DNA from 3 places in the Labrenzia sp. 5N genome. Region 2 is predicted to be linked to each of the others. Evidence: predicted binding sites of a transcription regulator. Region 2 holds the regulator's gene; each other region holds the start of a gene.
What was found. Region 2 encodes PhoB, which activates phosphate uptake and scavenging genes when phosphate is short. Its sites were predicted from a motif close to TGTCATNNANCTGTCAT; they were not measured.
Positions count from the first base shown of each region.

Region 1: the regulator PhoB is predicted to act here: its motif matches at 1,660-1,676, upstream of HEP89_RS17555 (bifunctional 2',3'-cyclic-nucleotide 2'-phosphodiesterase/3'-nucleotidase).
Region 3: the regulator PhoB is predicted to act here: its motif matches at 1,428-1,444, upstream of HEP89_RS12605 (alkaline phosphatase).

Region 1 covers NZ_JAAZTM010000016.1:368,313-371,588, reverse strand. The annotation lists gene HEP89_RS17565 (NAD(P)H-dependent oxidoreductase) at 1-661, shown strand, start outside; gene HEP89_RS17560 (lytic murein transglycosylase) at 794-1,600, shown strand; gene HEP89_RS17555 (bifunctional 2',3'-cyclic-nucleotide 2'-phosphodiesterase/3'-nucleotidase) at 1,807-3,276, shown strand, end outside.
Region 2 covers NZ_JAAZTM010000002.1:242,342-245,617, forward strand. The annotation lists gene HEP89_RS01915 (aspartate aminotransferase family protein) at 1-429, opposite strand, end outside; gene HEP89_RS01920 (GcrA family cell cycle regulator) at 871-1,407, shown strand; gene phoB (phosphate regulon transcriptional regulator PhoB) at 1,733-2,434, opposite strand; gene phoU (phosphate signaling complex protein PhoU) at 2,515-3,210, opposite strand; gene pstB (phosphate ABC transporter ATP-binding protein PstB) at 3,242-3,276, opposite strand, start outside.
Region 3 covers NZ_JAAZTM010000013.1:3,564-6,839, forward strand. The annotation lists gene HEP89_RS12605 (alkaline phosphatase) at 1-1,365, opposite strand, end outside; gene HEP89_RS12610 (DeoR/GlpR family DNA-binding transcription regulator) at 1,822-2,628, shown strand; gene HEP89_RS12615 (ABC transporter ATP-binding protein) at 2,625-3,276, shown strand, end outside.

The DNA.
Region 1 (3,276 bases), on a different contig from region 2:
GATTTGGTCAGACCTCTACCAGCTTGGCTTTGATCCGGCGGAGCGCGCAGCGCACTATGCAGAGGAGATCGTCACTGAACCTTACGACGTTCTGAAAACACAGGAAGCGGCTTCGAAAACCGGAAACCTTCCGTCGGTCATTACGGAAGAAGTCGAGAAGCTTCGCCAGGCAGACCGGATCGTGTTTCATTTTCCGGTCTGGTGGTTCGCCCCACCTGCCATCCTGAAGGGCTGGTGCGAGCGCGTTCTGGCCAACGGCGGCCTGCACGACACTTCCAAACGTTTCGATACCGGCCATTTCAGGAACAAGCCCGTTCTCTTCTGTGCCACGACCGGATCCAAGGCGAGCGAAAGTGCCCACAACGGCAAGGAAGGCGACATTCAGATGCTGCTTTGGCCGCTCGCCTACACACTGCGCTATCTGGGTTTCGATGTTCTGGTTCCCAGGATCGTCCACGGTGTTCACGGTTATCACAAGGGGGCGGCACGGGAAGACCTGGAAACGCGACTTCAAAACGAGATCGAAGGCCATCGGGAGACGATCGCAAGGTTCGCAACGCTGCCGAAGATCAGCTTCAATGCCGACAGCGAATTCGACCGCGCCGGCACCCTTAGCCCGGGCGCGCCATCTCACAGCTACTTCATCCGGCACGACCCCTGATTTTGCGGCAACCGGAAAAGACGAGACCGGATTTGTCCGCCTCCACTCCTCTTTTTCCTCTATCTGCCGGATGACGCTACCGCTTTTTCGGATAGAATGCCGGTAATCTTATATTGGCCCAGCGGGGATTCGATGCGCCTCCTTTCTGCTTTCGTCTTTGGTTTTGTTCTTCTGTCCGCACCTTCTGCCTGGAGTGCAAGCTGCGGCAATGGCCCGGGAGGTTTCGAAGCCTGGAAACAGTCGTTCATTGCAAATTCCCAAAGCTACGGCCTTAAGAAAAGGGTCGTTGAAACGTCCCTCAAGAACGTGAAATACAACAAGAAGGTGGTCTCGCTCGACCGGAACCAGAAATCCTTCAAGCTCAGCTTCAACCAGTTCTACGCCAAGCGGGTCAACAACGCGATGATCCGACGGGGCAAGCAGCTCGGCAAGACCTACGCCCGCATCTTCCGTGGGATCGAAAAGAAATACGGTGTTCCAGCACCTGTACTGCTGGCGATCTGGGGGCTTGAAACCAACTACGGCAGCTTCTCCGGCAACATGCCGGTCCTGCAATCCCTTGCCACGCTGGCCTATGATTGCCGCCGGTCCGATTTCTTCACCGCCGAACTGGTCGCCGCGCTCAAGATCGTGCAGGGCCGTGACATGCAGCCGGCCGAAATGAAGGGTGCCTGGGCCGGCGAACTCGGCCAGACCCAGTTTCTCGCCACCAGCTATGTCCGTTATGCGGTCGATTATGACCGCGACGGCCGCAAGGACCTGATCCGCTCGATCCCCGATGTGTTGGCTTCCACCGCAAATTATCTTGCGCAGAAAGGCTGGCGCCGCGGCCAGGGCTGGGGCCCGGGCACTGCCAATTACAACGTTCTCAAGCAATGGAACAAGGCCAGTGTCTACGTGGAAACGATCTCGGTCATGGCTGGCCAGATCAGCGAGTAGACCCCGCTCGACGGCCCATAAACCTGCTTGACAAAACTGACGATCCGGGCAGCAATTTGCGTCATACGGTTGTAATCCTTGCGGACCAAAACCGTGTGCCGCGGAAACATGCCGCCCGGCTGGCACCGGCAGCTGTCGGTCCGGCTCGTGCTGTTCCGCAAGGCTGAACGACACCAATCGCCGAGCGACCGAACAGGAGCCATTCCATGTCCAGTATCAAAGACTTTTCGATTTCACGGCGCACCCTTTTGATGGGCGCGGCGGCAACTGGCTTCACGGCAGCTCTGCACCCCTATTCCGTTCTGGCCAAGGAAGGTACGGCTCACCTTCGCCTGATGGAGACCACGGACCTCCATGTCCATGTCTTCCCTTACGACTATTACAGCGACAAACCTGTCGACACCGCCGGTCTCGCCCGGACAGCCACACTGATCCGCGATATCCGGAACGAGGCGACAAACTCGGTTCTGGTCGACAATGGCGACTTTCTGCAAGGCAACCCGATGGGGGACTATGTCGCCTATGAACGCGGCATGAGCGAAGGCGACCTGCACCCAGTCATCAAGGGCATGAACGTTCTCGAATTCGATGCGGCAACACTCGGCAACCACGAATTCAACTACGGTCTGGACTTCATGATGAAGGTGCTGGCCGGTGCCAATTTCCCCGTTGTCTGCGCCAATCTTGTCAAGGGCAGTACGCTGGCCGGCAACCCGCGAGACGACGCCCTTTTCCTGAAGCCCTATGTGATCGTTGAAAAACAGGTCACCGACGGTGCCGGCAAGTCCTATCCGATCAAGATCGGCTTCATCGGCTTCGTACCACCGCAGATCATGAACTGGGACCGCCGCCACCTGGAAGGCAACGCCAATGCGCGTGACATTATCGAAACCGCCAAGGCCTTCGTTCCGGAAATGCGCGAACAGGGCTGCGACCTTGTAATCGCCCTCTCCCACTCGGGGATTGACGCCAACGACTATTCCGAAGGCATGGAAAACGCCTCCCTGCACCTTGCCGGTGTGGACGGGATCGACGCCGTCTTTACCGGTCACCAGCATCTGGTCTTCCCCGGTCCCCAGTATGAGGGACTGCCGGGTATCGACAGCGAGAAAGGCACGTTGTTCGGCAAGCCTGCCGCGATGGGTGGTTTCTGGGGCTCGCATCTGGGCGTTATCGACCTGATGATCGAACGCGACGGCAACGGCTGGCGTGTCGCCAATTTCATGACCGAAGCACGCCCGATCTACGAAAAAGAAGGTCGAACCGTGACACCTCTGGTGGAGAGCCAGCAGGATGTACTCGATGCGGTGAAGGAAGATCACGAGGCAACCCTTGCCTATGTCCGCCGCCCCGTCGGCAAGACGTCGGCTCCCTTGCATTCCTATTTCGCCCTCGTGGCCGACGACCCGAGCGTCCAGATCGTTTCAAAGGCGCAGATCTGGTACATCGAACAGATGCTGAAGGGTACGGAATGGGAAGGCCTGCCGGTTCTTTCCGCAGCAGCGCCTTTCAAGGCCGGCGGTCGTGGCGGTCCGGACTACTACACCGACGTTCCGGTCGGCGATGTCGCCATCAAGAACGTGGCCGATCTCTACCTGTATCCGAACACCATTCGCGCGGTCGCCATCAAGGGCAGCACGGTGAAGGAATGGCTGGAACGTTCAGCCGGAATTTTC
Region 2 (3,276 bases):
CTGGCCGCCAGCCGCGATGGTCGCGATGGTCCGGCCATGGAAAGCGCCTTCGAAGGTCACGATGTGGAACCGCTCGGGGTTGCCGTTGTCATAATGATAACGGCGCGCGCATTTGATGGCAGCTTCCATCGCTTCCGCACCGGAATTCACGAACAGCACCTTGTCGGCAAAGGTTTCCGCGCACAGGCGCTGCGCCAGTCGTTCGCCATCCGGGATCTGGTGTAGGTTGGAGGTATGCCACAGCTTGGCTGCCTGATCCTGCAATGCCTTGACCAGATGCGGATGGGCATGACCGAGTGCGTTGACCGCGATGCCGGAACCGCAATCGAGGAATCGTCGGCCATCGGTGGTAACCAGCCAGACGCCTTCCCCATGATCGAAAGAAAGGTTCGATCTTGCGTAATTTCCGAATAGTGCAGTCGCGGACATAACCTCGTTTGTCTCCTTTAAACGCCCCTGCTGTCCCCTGCGTCGCCCCGACGCCGGGCCGTCACCTTGAAAAGATGCCGAAGGGCCAAAACGCAACGTGCCGCCCCGATGAGGCGGCACGCAGCGGCTTTCTTATACACTGCCGGTACCATGCACTGTCAATGGAAATGGCGCACAAGACATTTCATGTGCTGCGGAGGGCGGATTTCATAAAATTCTCAATGACCTCGCCATAATTGGGGAAAAGTCGTTTCATCCCCAACTGGTTTGGGTCGAGTGGTTGCCTGACAAATTAACGTTATTGTAACCTCTCAGCAATCAGACACGAGATCTCGTGAGGCAAATCACCAAGAGGCACTAGATCTGCCAGCATTAAGCGTGCTTGCGCATGCTTAACACGGGGTTAATGGCCGCAGGACGGTCAAACTAAAGGGTGCGGCAATGAGTTGGACAAACGAACGAGTTGAGCTTCTCAAAAAGCTTTGGGGCGACGGCTTGAGCGCAAGCCAGATCGCAGGCGAACTGGGTGGTGTTACCCGTAACGCCGTGATCGGCAAGGTGCACCGCCTTGGCCTGTCCGGCCGCGCCAAGTCCACCTCTTCAAGCGCCAAGCCGCGCCGGCCGCGCACCGCAGCTCCTGCAACGGGTGCAGCGCCGAAGAAACCGACGACGTCACATCCGCAGTCGATCGGCGCGACGGCCCTGAAAGCAGACATCTCGCCTGCACCAGTGGTGGCCGCCAAGCCACGCGTAGAGCCGATTGCAGAGCTCGTTCCGATCTCGCAGCGGGCAACCATCCTGACGCTGACCGAGCGGACCTGCAAATGGCCGATTGGCGACCCGGCAACCGACGACTTCTACTTCTGCGGCCGCCAGTCCGATGCCGGCGTCCCCTACTGCGCTCATCACTGCAAGATCGCGTATCAGCCGGTCGCCGACCGCCGCCGCGACCGCAAGACGATGGCTCAGGCAGGCTGATAACCGCGCACCGAAGCAATTCATGAGAAAGCCCGCCATCTGGCGGGCTTTTTTTGTTTGGGCCTTCCATTGACCAGATGCCCGACCCCGAACAGTGACCTCCCACGGCTTAATCACGGCACCGATCCATGCAGTTTCCGTTCCATCAAATCAAACCTTGTTTGACCGCTCCGCCACGACAGTGACTGCAGGATCAGCCCCGACACCGACACAACTGATGGGGTGGTCGCAGAAGAGAACCTTGCTCCGCGAAAGGCACATAACCGCTGAGAAACAAAAAGCCCGCTTGAAAGCGGGCTCCTTAATTCCATTCTGCAAGTTGCGCTCAGGCAGTGGCAGAGGTGAACTGGTCATTGAAGGCGTATCCGGCACCACGGACGGTACGGATAGGATCCTTCGCCTTGCCCTTGTTCAGAGCCTTGCGCAAGCGACCGACGTGAACATCGACAGTGCGTTCGTCCACGTAGACATCGTGACCCCAGACCCCATCCAGCAGTTGTTCACGGGAGAAGACACGGCCAGGCGATGTCATCAGGAATTCCAGCAGGCGGAATTCCGTCGGCCCCAGGTGTATTTCCTTGGTGTTGCGGCGAACACGGTGCGTTTCGCGATCCAGTTCGATATCGCCAGACCGCAACATGCTGGACACCACTTCCGGGCTTGCCCGGCGCAGGATGGCGCGCACGCGGGCCATCAATTCCGGTACCGAGAAAGGCTTGACCACGTAGTCGTCGGCACCGGTCGACAGGCCGCGGATGCGCTCTGCTTCCTCACCGCGTGCCGTCAGCATGATGACCGGCAGGCGCTCGGTATCCTCGCGCGCCCGCAGGCGGCGGCACAGTTCAATTCCGGACAGGCCCGGCAGCATCCAGTCGAGCAGCAACAGATCCGGCAGGCTTTCCCGCAGGCGGATTTCCGCCTCGTCACCCCGGACACAGGACTCGACCGAGTACCCTTCCGCTTCCAAATTGTATCTCAAAAGAAGGCTGAGCGGTTCTTCGTCTTCAACGATGAGCACCTTCGGCATACATCTCGCTCCAATTACCGCAACCGGCGCCGAAGCGCCGGCCGTTAAGATCTTCTGCAAATCCGACGATTACCAGCGGGTCAGACCGCGCCTGTTTCGTCGACCTTTGCCCGGTCTTCCGGCAAACGCTCGCCAGTGACCATGTAGTAGACGTTCTCGGCGATATTCGTCGCGTGATCGCCGATGCGCTCGATGTTCTTTGCGCAGAACAAGAGATGGACGCACTGGGTAATGACCCGCGGGTCTTCCATCATGTAAGTCAGGAGTTCGCGAAAGATCGACGTGTAGATCGCGTCGACCTCGGCGTCGGCTTCCTGAACCCGGCGGGCGGCTTCCGCATCCTTCCGGGCGTAGGCATCCAGCACCTGCTTGAGCTGCGAAAGAGCGAGTTCCGTCATGTGCTCCACACCGATCGCAAGCTTCTTCGACTGCAAGTCGCTGTCGATGGCGATGACGCGCTTGGCAACGTTCTTTGCAAGATCGCCAACACGCTCCAGGTCATTGGCAATGCGCGTTGCGGCGGTGATTTCACGCAGGTCCTGCCCCATCGGCTGGCGGCGGACGATCAGCTCGATCAGCTTCACTTCAAGTTCGTTGTAAAGGCTGTCCAGCCGGACATCGCCCTTGATCGTCGCCTTGGCAAGCTCCAGATCCTGCGACACCAGCGCGGACACCGCATCGGCGAAAGCCTTTTCGGCAATACCACCCATTTCGGCAACCTTGCCGGCCATGGCCGTCAGTTCGTCATCGTAAGCCGAGACTGTATGTTCAGACATCCTGTGTCCCCTTCAGAAACCTAAAAAATGCTTAGCCGAAGCGGCCCGTAATATAGTCCTGCGTAC
Region 3 (3,276 bases), on a different contig from region 2:
CAACGCCTGCTGGACGTAGTCCAGATCGGTGGCGGTTTCCTGGTCCAGGTCCGGGCGCGAGCCGGTGTAGTCGTTTTCGCCTTCGCCCTTCTTCAGAACCGAACCGGAGCCGTTCAGGTAACCGATCACGGTGTACGGCTTGCCGTCGTCCGCGGTCAGAACCTTGTCGGAATGCTTGATGCCCACCTGGGCAACGTCGTAGCAAAGGCCGAGGATGGCCGAGCCGCGGCCGCAATAGCCGTTGAAGGCGATGGCATGTTCGTGGTCGGCGGTGACGATGATGAGCGTGTCTTCATCGTTGGTCAGCTCGTCAGCCATGGCAACGGCTTCTGCAAAGGCGACACCGTCGCGCATGGCGCGGGCTGCATTGCCGTCATGGTTGGCGTGGTCGACGCGGCCGGCTTCGATTTCCAGGTAGTAGCCGCCTTCGTTCTTGGACAGATATTCGATGGCTGCTTTGGTCATGTCGGCCAGGGACGGCTCGTCATTGTCGGCGCGGTCGGCCTCATATTCCATGTGGCTGTTGTTGAACAGGGCCAGCACTGGGCTGGAGCCGTCAAGCTTCAGCGACTGGAAACCGGCGGTGTCGGATGCGAACTGAGCGCCCAGCCCGGTTGCACGCTCAACCAGGTCGACATTGTCTTCGCGGCGGCCTTTCAGCCCACCCATTTCCTTGTCCTTCGGCAGGAAGTAACGGCCACCGCCGCCCATTGCGAAATCGACGGTGCCGGCTTCCATGGCGTCGATCAGCTGGGTCGCGATGTCCTTCTGTGCGGTGCAGCCTTCCGGCACCGCGTCTTCCCAGTTGCGGTTCGCTGTTTTGGCGTAGACGGCAGCCGGAGTTGCGTGGGTCAGGCGGGCGGTGGAAACCACGCCGACGGACTTGCCGGCTTCGGTCATCATTTCGGAGAACAGGGCAAGCTGGTTGCCTTCGACGGTGGAGCAATCGTCATGGATGGCTTCTTCGCCGAGGTTGATCAGGTTGAAGCGCTGCTTCACGCCTGTGTTCATCGAGCCGGCGGTCGGAGCGGAGTCCGGCGTCTGGGCGTTGATGTTGTAGGTCTTGACCAGGGCGCTGTAGAACTCCGGAGTTTCGTACGGGAGAACGTTTTCCTCGCCCAGCATGCCTTTCTGCTGACCGTCGAAAAGGCGCGTGGCGTAGTTGGTGCCGACACCGTTGCCATCAGCGATCAGCAGGATCACGTTCTTGGCGCGGTTGGTGTTCGGCTGACGGTCCAAAATGGCCTGAATGGCGGCTTCGCCATCCTTGTACCACTGGCTGGAGGCTTGCGGCAGGGCGTCCTGAGCAAAGACGACGGAGCCGGTAAGGGCCAGCGCCAGCGAAGTGCAAACGATCGTTTTCATGATATCTCCCGGAGGTGAGGGTGCATCCCGGGAGCTACTTAAAAACGCTGCATGACATCTGATTGACAGTTGGATGACGAAACAGATTTGTTATTTTATTACATAACTTCGACGATTGAATTCAACTCTTCTACTTTTGCGCCGTCTTGTCTCTTCTTCGGTAGCGTCTTGTCATCGAGCCGCAGGGTTGTTCCCTGGCCGGGTAATCGGCCTGGCAGCCTTGTGAAAAGCCCGGGCAATTACAGATAGAAAAATGGAGTCCTGAAATCTGAGGACGCTGTCGCGTCCTGTGTTCCTGGGCTGCCCGCTATCCCCTATTGTCACATCATTTTCATATGAGCGTCGAATAAGGTTCATATGAAAATGTTTTAACGGGCTTCGAAGTCAGGCTTTTTCGAGTCAACATGATGCCTTTGGAGCAACTGGCCTTCTGCATCAGCAGGAGGAGAGGGGACGATGGCGGATCAGAAGAACATGCTTGGGCAAATAGACATTTCAAAGCGTCAGGCCGAAATCGCGGATCTGGTACAAAAGGCAGGATTTGCGTCCGTCGAGGAACTGGCGGACCGGTTCGAGGTGACCACGCAGACAATTCGCAGGGACGTCAACGGTCTATGCGAACTGGGGATCCTGCGCCGGACCCACGGCGGCGTCGAGCCTCCGGCACCGGCGTCCAACATCCATTATTCCACCCGGCAGATCCTCAATCTTCCGGAAAAACAGCTGATTGCGAAACTGGTGGCCGGCCATGTCGGCAACAACCAGTCGATCGCGTTTTCCATCGGCACCACCCCGGAGATCGTGATGCAGGCCCTGGTTGGGCATGAGAAACTGGCGGTTTTCACGAACAATCTGAACGTGGCCTTCACGGCTTCGGTCAATCCGTCGTTTCAGGTGACTATCACCGGCGGGCGGTTGCGTCATGGCGACCGCGACGTGCTGGGGTCCGCAGCGCAGGCGTTCTTCTCCAACTACAAGGTCGATATCGGCATTTTTGGTGTTGCCGGTGTCGATGAAGACGGCACGCTGCTGGATTTCCATGAGGACGAAGTGGCGGCCCGCCAGTCGATACTCGCCAATTGCCGCCGGTCCTATCTGGTCCTCGATCACAGCAAGTTCGGCCGGAACGCCCATGTGCGCGGCGGTCAACTCAGCGATGTCGATGCGATCTTCACCGATTGCCCGGTGCCGGATGTTTTCCTGGCATCGCTGGAAGGCACGAAAACGGAAGTGTTCGTGGCCGACGACGGGGATGAGGCGTGACATCAGATCCGCATATCCAGGGTGCAAAACCCTCTGGCGCCGGCAAGCCGATCGTCCTTGAAACGGTGTCGCGTACCTGGGGTGAGACGGTGGCCGTCGATGGCCTGTCGATCGATATTCCGGCAGGCTCCTTCACGGCACTTCTGGGTCCGTCCGGCTGTGGCAAGTCAACGACATTGCGCATGATTGCGGGTCTCGAGAATGTCAGCAGCGGACGCATCCTGATCGGCGGAGAGGATGTCACCGGCCGTCCGTCGGCCAAGCGTGACCTTGCCATGGTGTTCCAGTCCTATGCGCTGTTTCCGCATCTGAACGTTGGCGAGAACATCATTTTCGGCCTGAAGGTTCGCCGGGTCGGCAGGGCCGAGCGGGACCGGCGTCTTGCACGGGTTGCCGATCTGCTGGGCCTTGGCCAGTTGCTGGAGCGCAAGCCGGGTCAGCTTTCGGGTGGTCAGCAGCAGCGTGTCGCCCTTGGGCGGGCAATCATCGGCGAAAAGCCGATCTGCCTGATGGATGAGCCGCTGTCCAATCTCGACGCCAAGCTGCGCCATGAAATGCGGGTGGAGATCCGCGCGCTGCAGCAGCAGCTCGGCTTCACGATGGTCTATGTCACGCATGATCAGGTCGAGGCCATCACCATGGCCGATC